Regions from separate parts of the Rhodococcus sp. NPDC055024 genome, predicted to be linked through region 1. Evidence: riboswitches for the same ligand, from Rfam matches in the RefSeq annotation. Region 1 holds a riboswitch; the other holds the start of a gene.
What was found. A riboswitch is a leader RNA that binds a small molecule or an ion and turns the genes downstream of it on or off. The one in region 1 is predicted to bind cobalamin.
Positions count from the first base shown of each region.

Region 2: linked by a shared signal. The riboswitch ahead of cobN (cobaltochelatase subunit CobN) and the one ahead of ACWF6P_RS20025 (CbtB domain-containing protein) in region 1 are both predicted to bind cobalamin.

Region 1 is NZ_JBSGVT010000009.1:183,602-189,093, reverse strand. It holds gene ACWF6P_RS20045 (LuxR C-terminal-related transcriptional regulator) at 1-1,982, shown strand, start outside; gene ACWF6P_RS20040 (HIT family protein) at 2,021-2,446, shown strand; gene ACWF6P_RS20035 (alpha/beta fold hydrolase) at 2,431-3,168, opposite strand; gene mhuD (mycobilin-forming heme oxygenase MhuD) at 3,214-3,522, shown strand; cobalamin riboswitch at 3,611-3,749, shown strand; gene ACWF6P_RS20025 (CbtB domain-containing protein) at 3,775-3,969, shown strand; gene ACWF6P_RS20020 (CbtA family protein) at 3,960-4,736, shown strand; gene ACWF6P_RS20015 (NAD(P)-binding domain-containing protein) at 4,795-5,492, opposite strand, start outside.
Region 2 is NZ_JBSGVT010000003.1:134,536-140,027, reverse strand. It holds gene ACWF6P_RS09545 (GMC oxidoreductase) at 1-343, shown strand, start outside; gene cobN (cobaltochelatase subunit CobN) at 382-4,002, opposite strand; cobalamin riboswitch at 4,042-4,175, opposite strand; gene cobG (precorrin-3B synthase) at 4,227-5,369, shown strand; gene ACWF6P_RS09530 (precorrin-8X methylmutase) at 5,389-5,492, shown strand, end outside.

The DNA.
Region 1 (5,492 bases):
CGCTGGTCCGCGCCGCCGCTGCCGCAGTCGCAAAAATTCCAGGCGGCGACAATCGCCGGCAGGTAATCGAGGAGAACGTCGCGCGAGCGATAGACGACTACGTGACTGGTTCCGTCCTCACCATCGCCGAGCGCGTGAAGCAACACCAGTTCCTGCTCGCGATCGCCTTTGCTCGATCGATCACCGTCGACATCGCCGCAGTCCTGTTCGAGTCCCAACACCACGATGCTGCAGAGACTATTCGTCGAATTCGGGCGAGACTGGTGACACTGGAGACTGCCGGATTACTGTCGCGTTCAGAAAGCGAGGCCGACGAGACCTGGGAGTTGTCGCCCGCCATTCGGCAATCATTACTCGCGCGCCACACCCGCAGTGGAATCGAACCGTCGCAACGTCTTTCATTCCTTGCCCATAATCGACTCGACGTCGGCCATCACGCGTCGGCGCTCGACTACGCGATCGAGGCACAGAATTGGACCCTCGCAGTCGACATCGTCGAACAGCATTGGGTGACGATGATCGTGAGCAGCCTGGACACGGTTCGCTCTGCACTTCAACGGATTCCGGTGGAGGCTGCCGACAAACACTCCGCTGTCCAGGCCGGGCGCGCCCTGTTCACCATGCATCCGAGCAAGCGTGCAAGTGTCGTCGACTCGCTGCCCGAATCGCCCGCCGAACTGTGGAAACTCGGCGCCGGGGCAGAGGCAAAAGACGCCCTCAGCATCGGTTGCGTCCAATCGATCATGCTCAGGCTCGCCGGCGAGTACGGACTAGCGGCAGAGACCACCAGGCGTCTGGCTCACCTCAGTCGCAGTGCGCTGGAGAACAACCCGGAGACCGTCAACGCACAACTCCCCCTCATGCGACTTCAATGGGCGATCAATTTCCAATTGAACGGCAGACTCACCGAATCCACGATCAAAGCTCGAATGGCATACCACGGTGCTCTGTCTCGAGGAGTCGACTTCATCGCTCGCAACTCCGCTGGCAGCGCCGCTCTGAATTGGGCGCTGGCAGGTGAGCCGCGACAGGCCGCACATTGGTTCGAACTCGAGCAGAAGCATCCGGACCCCGGAGGTTGGCTCGAACCTGTGGTCAAGATCGCCGGCTTGACCGCATGGGCTCTCACCGCTCTCGACACGCTTGACTTCGATGACGCACGTATCGCATTGACCGAACTCGGCGTTCCGTCCGACGCCGAGGAACTGTGGGCGTTCGTCGTCTATGCGCACAGCCAATTCGCCCTGACTCAGGGCACTGCATCTTCCGCTCTGTTGTTGCTCCACAACGCGATTGAAGCTCATTCCAAGCAGTACACGGCTACATCTTTCGCGCTTCCTCTGTTGCAATCTGCCGAGATCGACCTCCTGCTCGCACTCGGCGAGGGAAACAAGGCAGTTGCTCTGGCCAAGGATATCGCTGATCCTGCAGCCAACCCGTGGACACTCGCGTCGGTGGCACGTTTACGCCAACGGATCGGCCAGAACGAAGCCGCCGTGGCGCTGTGTCACCAGTTCGACTGGTCGGGCGAATCCTATCCGCGGGCACAGATGGAATCGCTTCTGGTGCAGGCGGTTGCACACTCCGAATTGGGTGAGCCACGCCTCGCCGCTCAGGAATGGTCCAGAGCGTGCAGTATCGCGGAGCAAACCGGACTTCTGCGTTCGTTCGCGACCATCGCATCGACAGACGTCGAGAAACTCGAATCGATGGCGAAGTCGAATTCGCGAGCACTCGCCGAGTTCGCGAAAATGCCTCGAGCTGAATCATTTCCGGAATTCGTGCACATCGTGGAACTGACCGAACGCGAACAGAAGGTACTTTCACTCCTGGCACTGGAAATGGGGTCGGCCGCGATGGCCGACAAACTGTACGTCTCCGTCAACACGGTCAAGACTCAACTACGCACTCTCTACAAGAAACTCGACGTACACAATCGAAACGAAGCGATAACCAAGGCACGTCAACTGCGCCTGCTGTAGTCCCGGACCGGATCTGATTCGGACTACATTCTGTAGACATGAGCACCGATACCTGTGTCTTCTGCAAGATCATCGCACTGACCGAGCCGGCGATTCTCGTTCACGAGAGCGAGACGACTCTCGCATTTCTCGACGCCCGACCGGTGAGTCGCGGACACACTCTGGTGGTCCCCAAGCGTCATGCGGAAAACCTCGATGCTCTCGAAAGCCATGAGGGCGCAGAGATGTTCCGCGTCGGGACGCTCATCGCCGGTGCTCTGCGGCGCTGCGACATCGCCGCAGACGGCGTCAACTTCCTGGTCAATGACGGTCGCGCCGCGGGCCAGACCGTGTTCCACTCGCACCTGCACGTGGTCCCCCGCCATCGCGGCGACAAGGCGAAGTTCGCTGCCGGACTTCTGGCCAGACGAGCCGTCGAACTGGAGCAGGTGGGCTCGTCGATCCGCAGTCAGCTCACTGTCTGAAGGAAGTCCGTCACGACGTCGCGGTAACGCTGCGGTTGATCGTCGTGGACCAGGTGACCGGCGTCCGCAATGCATACGTACCGGGCTTGCGGCCGCTCGGCCATCTCTCGCATCTGCCCCTCGGGGGTGATGGTGAATTCCCCCTCGATGAGCAAAGTCGGCGCCTCGATCGCCTTCCACTGATCCCAGAAGTGCCGCGTGCCCCACTCCTCCGAGATGTCGCGGAAGGTCGAGACGTCACCGTGCAGGTACCACCCGTCGTCGCGGCGGTCGAAGGAATCGAGAAAGTACTGGCCGGCGACGGGGCCGAAGAATTCCTTCATCGCGTCCTCGGAAGCAAACGGTTGCGGCCACGCCGAAATCATCTGCGCCCAATCCGCTGCGGTGCGTCCGCGAAAGTCCGGGGCCATGTCTTCGAGGACCAGGGCACACACCTTCTCTGGATGCGCAGCGGCGAAGCACCACGCGTGCAGAGCGCCCATCGAATGACCGATCACGATCATCGGACCTTCGATGGAGGAAACGGCCGATGTCAGGTCCTCGACGAATGCCTCGGTAGTCAGTTCCGCCGGCGCCGGCCTGCCGTGACCGGCGGCGTCGAAGGTGTAGACGTGGCCGAACTCGCGGATCCACGGCACATGGCGACGCCACGTTCGGGAACTGCCCATGAGGCCGTGCAACAACAGAATCGGCTGTCCCGTTCCACCTTCGTCATGCAACACGAGTGTCACGGTACGCGGTGAAGGTACACGGGTAATGTCGCTTTCATGGCAGTCGTGAAGATCAATGCAATCGAGGTCCCCGAGGGCGCCGGCCCCGAACTGGAGAAGCGCTTCGCAGCACGCGCTCACGCAGTCGAGAACTCCCCGGGCTTCCTCGGATTCCAACTCCTCCGCCCCACCGCAGGTGAGAGCCGCTACTTCGTGGTGACTCAGTGGGAGTCCGAGCAGGCGTTCGCCGATTGGCGTGACGGCCCTGCCCGTGAAGCCCATTCCGGCGAGCGTGCGAAGCCCGTCGCTTCGGGTGCGTCGTTGCTCGAGTTCGAAGTTGTCTTGGACGTCGCCGCCAAGAGCTGATCTCGAACGATTGTGCCCGCCTTGCCGGGCACAATCGACGGTCATCTCGGCTTCACGCGTTGACACGGTGCGGGCAGTAGTGCAAAAGTTCGCATGTAAACGCGATGGTCCGACAGGAATCCGGTGAAAGCCCGGAGCGGTCGCGCCACTGTAATTCGAGGTGAAGTGCCTTTTTCGGTACGGCTCTCTCGACAGCCAGACACTTCGGCCATCGCATGGACCTAGGGGACGCGAAAATCCCAGGAGGCTTCGATGGCTCTCGCCTATTCTCCCGATACGTCGATCGATTCGACTCGTCTTGCTTTCCTCGCCGCTGCGGTAGTTCTGTTCGCGATGCTGGCTCTCTACCTGGTCGGATTCGACCAGGGCGCGATCTCTCGCACCGGCATGTACATGCATGAATTGATGCACGACGGACGCCACTTGATGGGCCTGCCGTGCCACTAGTCGACAGTTTCACGAAGCTTCTCATTCGTGGATTGTTGGCTGGTTTGATCGCGGGCATTCTTGCCGGCGGTGTTGCGTTCGTGCTGGGTGAACCCCACGTCAACGCTGCCATTGCGATCGAAGAAGCCAACAGTGCCGCTGGAGAACATGCCGGCGAAGCCGCTGGGCATTCACACGGTGACGAAGAAGAACCACTGGTGAGCCGCGACGGGCAGCGCGCTGGGCTGTTCCTGGCCACCGCGCTGGCCGGACTCGCGCTCGGCGCTATCTTCTCGGTCGTCGCCAACTACGCGCGACGACTCACCGGAATGTCCGGGCCGTTGTTGGCGATCACCATCGCCGTCGGCGGTTGGCTGGCCATCGAGGCGGTGCCGTTCTTCAAGTACCCGGCAAATCCGCCGGCCGTCGGAGATCCGGACACCATCAACCAGCGGACACTGCTGTGGCTGGCGGCCGTGATTCTCGGGCTGCTGTCCGTCACTGCGGCGGCAGCTGCAGCAAAGGCAGTTTCCGGGCACGAGTTCCTCAGTGTGCGCATCGCCGCTCCGGTGGCTGCGTTCCTGGTGATCGTCGCGATCGGTTACGTCTCGCTTCCCGGCATCAACGAGGTGGGCGAGGACTTCCCGGCAACTCTGCTGTGGGAGTTCCGACTTTCCTCGCTTGCTACGCAGGCGACACTGTGGCTCGTACTCGGATTGGCATTTGCCTTCCTCACCGAGCGCGCGACCAAGAATGCCGACGTGGCAAAGAAGTACGCCCTTCGCTGAACCTGCTGTGCGCCTTTATTAACCGCGGGCGGTTAACAAAGGCGCACAGCAGTAGTTTTCAGCTCAGATGATGCACTTCCTGCAGCCCGTACACCGGCGTCGGAATGCCCTCGTAGCGTGCCTTCAACTGCAGCGCGAGGTACAGCGAGTAATGCCGCGACTGATGCAGATTGCCGCCGTGGAACCAGAGCGCTTCCTGCTGCGTCGGCTTCCACATGTTGCGCTGCTCGCCTTCCCACGGCCCCGGGTCCTTGGTCGTGTTCGAGCCGAGGCCCCACACCTTGCCGACCTTGTCAGCGGTGTCCTGCCCGATCAGATCCGCCACCCAGCCGTTCATCGAGCCGTAGCCGGTCGCGTAGACCACGACGTCGGCAGGCAATTCCGTACCGTCTTCGAGGATCACGCTGTTCTCGGTCAGCTCACGAATGTTGCCGTGCGCGAGCTTGATGTCCCCGTTGGCAACCAGTTCTGCAGCGCCGACGTCGATGTAGTAACCCGAGCCGCGTCGTAGGTACTTCATGAACAGGCCCGAACCGTCGTCGCCCCAGTCGTGCTCGAAGCCTGCCTTCTCGAGGCGATCGTAGAAGTCCTTGTCGCGCTCACGGATTGCGTCGTACACCGGGATCTGGAACTCGTGCATGATCCGGTACGGCAGCGAACCGAACGTGAGATCGGCCTTGTGCGTCGTCATGCCGGCGGCGAGGGCGCGTTCCGAGTACAGATCGCCCAAGCCCAGATCCATCAGTGAATCCGACT
Region 2 (5,492 bases), on a different contig from region 1:
CGGCGGCAACGATCGGGTGGTGTTGAACTGGCCGAAGAACGGCAACGACGCCACCGTCGAGGCCCTGCGCGCCGTTCAAAACAAGATGGCGTTCGCCGGGACCACCCTGCCGTCCGCGTTGCCATTCGCGAAAGACGTCAATTCCTCGTTCACCGCACATCCCCTCGGCGGTGCGGTGCTGGGCAAGGCCACCGACAGCTACGGGCGAGTCAGGGGCTACGACGGCCTCTACGTGATGGACGGCGCCGCAATTCCGGGAAGTACCGGCACTGTCAATCCCTCACTGACAATCACCGCTCTGGCGGAGCGGAACATCGCGCAGATCATCAAGTCCGGACGCTGACATACTTCAGCGCCCGGACCTACGGTGATCTTCGAGATCTACTCCCCCTCGAGTTCGCCTTCGGTTTCGAGGTACACCTGACGCAAACCGTCGAGTGTCTTCTGCTCGGGGTGCTCCCACATGTTGCGCTCTGCAGCTTCGAGGAGTCGCTCGGCGATTCCGTGCAGGGCCCACGGGTTCGACTGGGTCATGAACTTCTGGTTCTGTTCGTCCAGAACGTAGGTCTCGGCGAGCTTCTCGTACATCCAGTCGGCCACCACGTTGGTGGTGGCGTCGTAGCCGAAGAGGTAGTCGACCGTCGCCGCCATCTCGAATGCACCCTTGTACCCATGGCGGCGCATGGCGTCGAGCCAGCGGGGATTGATCACGCGCGCCCGGAAGACACGGGCGGTCTCTTCCGAAAGTGTGCGTGTACGAACCGATTCCGGGCGAGTGCTGTCCCCGATGTACGCCTCGGGTGACTTTCCGGTCAGCGCGCGCACGGTGGCAACCATGCCGCCGTGGTACTGGAAGTAGTCGTCCGAATCGGCGATGTCGTGCTCACGCGTGTCGGTGTTCTTGGCCGCCACGTTGATTCGACGGTATGCGCTGCGCATGTCGTCGGCTGCCGGGATTCCGTCGAGCCCACGGCCGTACGCGAAGCCGCCCCAGTTGGTGTACACCTCGGCGAGGTCGTCGTCACCGCGCCAGGTCTTGGAGTCGATCAGTTGCAGCAGGCCGGCGCCGTAGGTTCCGGGCTTCGAACCGAAGATACGGGTGGTCGCACGCCTGGCGTCGCCGTGCTCGGCAAGGTCGGCCTGCGCGTGAGCGCGCACGTAGTTCTGCTCGTCCGTCTCGTCCAGCGCCGCCACCAACTGAACGGCGTCGTCGAGCAATGCGAGCACATGCGGGAACGCATCACGGAAGAATCCGGAGATGCGGACGGTGACGTCGATGCGCGGTCGGCCCAGTTCTTCGAGATCGATGACTTCGAGGTTGACGACGCGTCGGCTTGCTTCGTCCCAGACGGGGCGAACACCGAGGAGCGCAAACACTTCGGCGATGTCGTCGCCGGAGGTACGCATGGCGGCGGTGCCCCACACGGACAGACCCACCGAGCGCGGGTACTCGCCGTGATCGGCGAGATAGCGAGCGGCGAGCGACTCGGCCATCGCCTGACCGGTTTCCCATGCCAGACGTGAGGGAACTGCCTTGGGGTCGACCGAGTAGAAGTTACGACCGGTGGGGAGAACGTTGATCAGGCCGCGCAGCGGCGAGCCGCTCGGACCGGCGGCGATGAAACCGCCGTCGAGCGCATGCAGGACCTGTTTGATCTCGTTGTTCGTCTGCCGCAGACGCGGAACCACTTCGGTGGCGGCGAACTGAAGGATCTTCACGACGGTCTCGTCGTCGCTGAGTTGTTCTGCAGCGGCTGGGTTCCAGTCGGCGTCGTACATGCCGCGAACCAGAGCGTGCGCCTTTTCCTCGATGTCGTCGACACGGTTGCGGGACTCGTCGCCGTCTTCGCTGAGCCCGAGGGCCTCACGCAGACCGGGGACGCTCTGTTCGCCGCCCCACATCTGACGGGCACGCAGCATCGCGAGTACCAGTTCGATTTCGGCGTCGCCCTCTGGTGCACGGCCGAGAATATGCAGGCCGTCGCGGATCTGGACGTCCTTGATCTCGCACAGCCAACCGTCGACGTGCAGGAGCATGTCGTCGAAGACGTCTTCTTCGGGACGCTCCGCGAGGCCGAGGTCGTGGTCCATCTTGGCTGCCCGCATCAGCGTCCAGATCTGCTGGCGAATGGCCGGCAGCTTGGACGGGTCCAGTGCGGAGATGTTGGAGTGCTCGTCGAGCAGTTGCTCGAGACGGGAGATGTCGCCGTAGCTTTCCGCGCGGGCCATCGGCGGGATCAGGTGATCGACGAGCGTCGCGTGGGCACGACGCTTTGCCTGTGTTCCTTCACCCGGGTCGTTGACCAGGAACGGGTAGATCAGCGGCAGGTCGCCCAGGGCTGCGTCGGTGCCGCAGTTGCTGGACATGCCGAGCGTCTTGCCCGGCAACCATTCGAGGTTGCCGTGCTTGCCCAGGTGCACAACCGCGTCGGCACCGAATCCACCTGCATCAGGCGTCGCCGCGATCCAGCGGTAGGCCGCGAGGTAGTGATGGCTCGGCGGCAGATCCGGGTCGTGGTAGATCGCGACGGGCTTTTCGCCGAATCCCCGGGGCGGCTGGACCATGAGCACGACGTTGTTGAATCGCAGTGCCGCGATGACGATTTCGCCGTCCGGATCCTGCGAGCGATCGACGTACAGCTCGCCGGGCGCTGTGCCCCAATGCTCTTCGACGCCGCTGCGCAGCTCTTCGGGCAACGTGGCGAACCATTCGCGGTACTTTGCTGCCGAGATTCGGATCGGATTTCCCTCGAGCTGCTCGGCAGTGAGCCAGTCGGGATCCTGGCCGCCGGCCGCGATCAGGGCATGGATCAGCGCGTCGCCGTCCTTCGCCGCCAGGCCGGGAACTGCGTCCGGACCGTCGACCGGACCGAGGTCGTAACCGGCAGAACGCATTTCAGTGAGCAGGTCGATTGCGCTCGCCGGAGTATCGAGACCGACGGCGTTGCCGATGCGGGCGTGCTTGGTCGGGTACGCCGAGAGCATCAGGGCAACGCGACGCTCGGTGGTGGGTATGTGGCGCAGCTTGCCGTGACGGACCGCGATCCCGGCGACACGTGCAGCGCGCTCGACGTCAGGGACGTACGTGGACAGTCCGTCGGAGTCGATTTCCTTGAAGGAGAACGGGACGGTGATGATGCGACCGTCGAACTCCGGCACCGCGACCTGGGTCGCGACGTCGAGAGGAGACAGTCCGTCGTCGTTCTCGTCCCAGGTGGCGCGGCTACTGGTCAGGCACAGACCCTGCAGGATCGGGACGTCGAGAGCAGCGAGTGCGGCAACATCCCAGGCTTCGTCGTCGCCACCGGCGGACGCCGTCGCGGGCTTGGTGCCACCGGCAGCAAGAACTGTCACGACCATGGCGTCGGCGCGGCGGAGAGTGGTCAGAAGTTCGGCTTCTGCGGTTCGTAGTGATGCGCAGTAGATCGGGAGCGCTGTGCCACCAGCCTCGGCGACGGCGTCACACAACGCCTGGATGTACCGGGTGTTTCCGGCCAGGTGCTGAGCGCGGTAGTACAGAACGGCGATGACGGGACCGGTCGCCGAGTCGAGATCGGGCGCGAAATCCGCGATTCCCCAGGAAGGCAGGTGGGCCGGCGGTTCGAACCCGTGGCCGGTGAGCAGGACGGTGTCGGACAGGAAGTGGTGCAGCTGTGCCAGATTCTGCGCGCCGCCCTCGGCCAGGTAATTGTGGGCCTCGGCAGCGACGCCGGCGGAGACCGTCGAGCACTCCATGAGGTCGGCGTCCGGTGCGTGCTCGCCGCCGAGCACGACGACAGGGAGTCCGGAGGCGAGGACCATGTCCAGGCCGTCCTCCCAACTGCGACGGCTGCCGAGGATACGAACGATCACGAGATCGACGCCGTCGAGCAGCGGCGGCAAGTCTTCCGAAACGAGCAAGCGGGAAGGGTTGGCCCAGCGGTAGGAAACTCCGTCGCCGGCTTCCTGGCTGGCGCGGGCGCTCAGCAGATCGGTGTCGGACGTGGAGAGCAGAAGAATCACGGGTGAAGCCTTCCTGGGGTTTCGCGCCCCGTGGCACAGATCTGTCATCGACGGCGGTTGAGGGTCTGACTCGTGTTTCCGAGCGGAAACACATTCCGTTCGAAAGAACACTCACAGTGGCGCGACCGCACCGGACTTTCACCGGTTTCCTCAACTGCCGTCACTGGTGGTGGTGATGCTACCGGTCCGCAGAAGGCACTCATGACAGGTCGTACCCTGGAGCCATGCCCACGGACCGTTCACAGCCAGACGCGTGCCCGGGTGCACTGCAAGTTCACCACGCCGCCGACGGCGCACTGGCACGCGTGCGCCTCCCCGGCGGTCTCCTCACCCCGGCCCAATTGCAGACGCTTGCCGACGCGGCGCGCGATCTGGGTAACGGTCAGATGGAACTCACCTCGCGGGGCAACGTTCAGTTGCGCTCGGTCTCGGATCCCGAAGCCTTCGCGGCGCGTATCGCGTCGGCGGGTCTGCTGCCGTCCGCGACGCACGAGCGAGTACGCAACATTCTCGCGTCCCCACTGTCCGGCCGTATCGGGGGCGTCGCCGACATTCGTGAACTGGTCCACCGTCTCGATTCGGCCATCCAAGCGGATCAGGCATTGGCGGATCTGCCGGGGCGAACGCTGTTCACCCTTGACGACGGACGCGGAGACATCACTGGGCTGCGAGGCGATTTCGGACTCCATGCGCACAGCGCCACCGAGCATTCCCTGGTGCTCGCCGGTCACCACACCACTCACCGCGTACATGCAGATGACGCCGTCGGGTTGCTCCTCGAGGCGGCTCGATCGTTCCTCGAGGTTCGCGACAAGCACTGGCGGCTGGCTGAGGTTCCGGACGGAATCGAGCGCACCCTCGAGCAGTTGGGCCTGAGCGCCGAGTCCATCGGCGAGGCGGATCTCACGCCGGATGCACGGCCCACCATCGGGTGGCTCGAGCAGCGAGACGGAACGGTCGCCCTGGGCGGCGGCCTGCGGTTCGGGCTGCTCGACGCTCGGCTGGCCGAGTTCCTCGCCGCCGTCGACAAGCCTGTCGTCGTGACGCCGTGGCGATCGGTGCACATCTTCGACCTCGAAGAATGGGCGGCCGAACAGGTAGTCCGAGTGCTTGCCCCCATGGGACTGATCTTCGACGAGAACTCGCCGTGGCTCGACGTCACCGCGTGCACCGGAAGTCCGGGATGCGAGAAGTCACTCGCCGACGTGCGCACCGACGCGATCAACGCCGTCGAGCAAGCAGAGCTACCCGTCGTCGGACGGCAGCACTGGGCCGGGTGCGAGCGCAGTTGCGGACGTCCCCGCGGGGACGTAGCGGATGTGGTTGCGACGGGTGACGGTTACCGGGTGAATCCGGCCAATCGGTGATGCCTCTATCGTGTGGCACATGATCGAGTACATCCGTGACGGCGCGGAAATCTATCGCCAGTCCTTTGCCACCATTCGGGCCGAAGCCGACCTGAGCCGTTTCCCGGCGGATGTCTCGCAAGC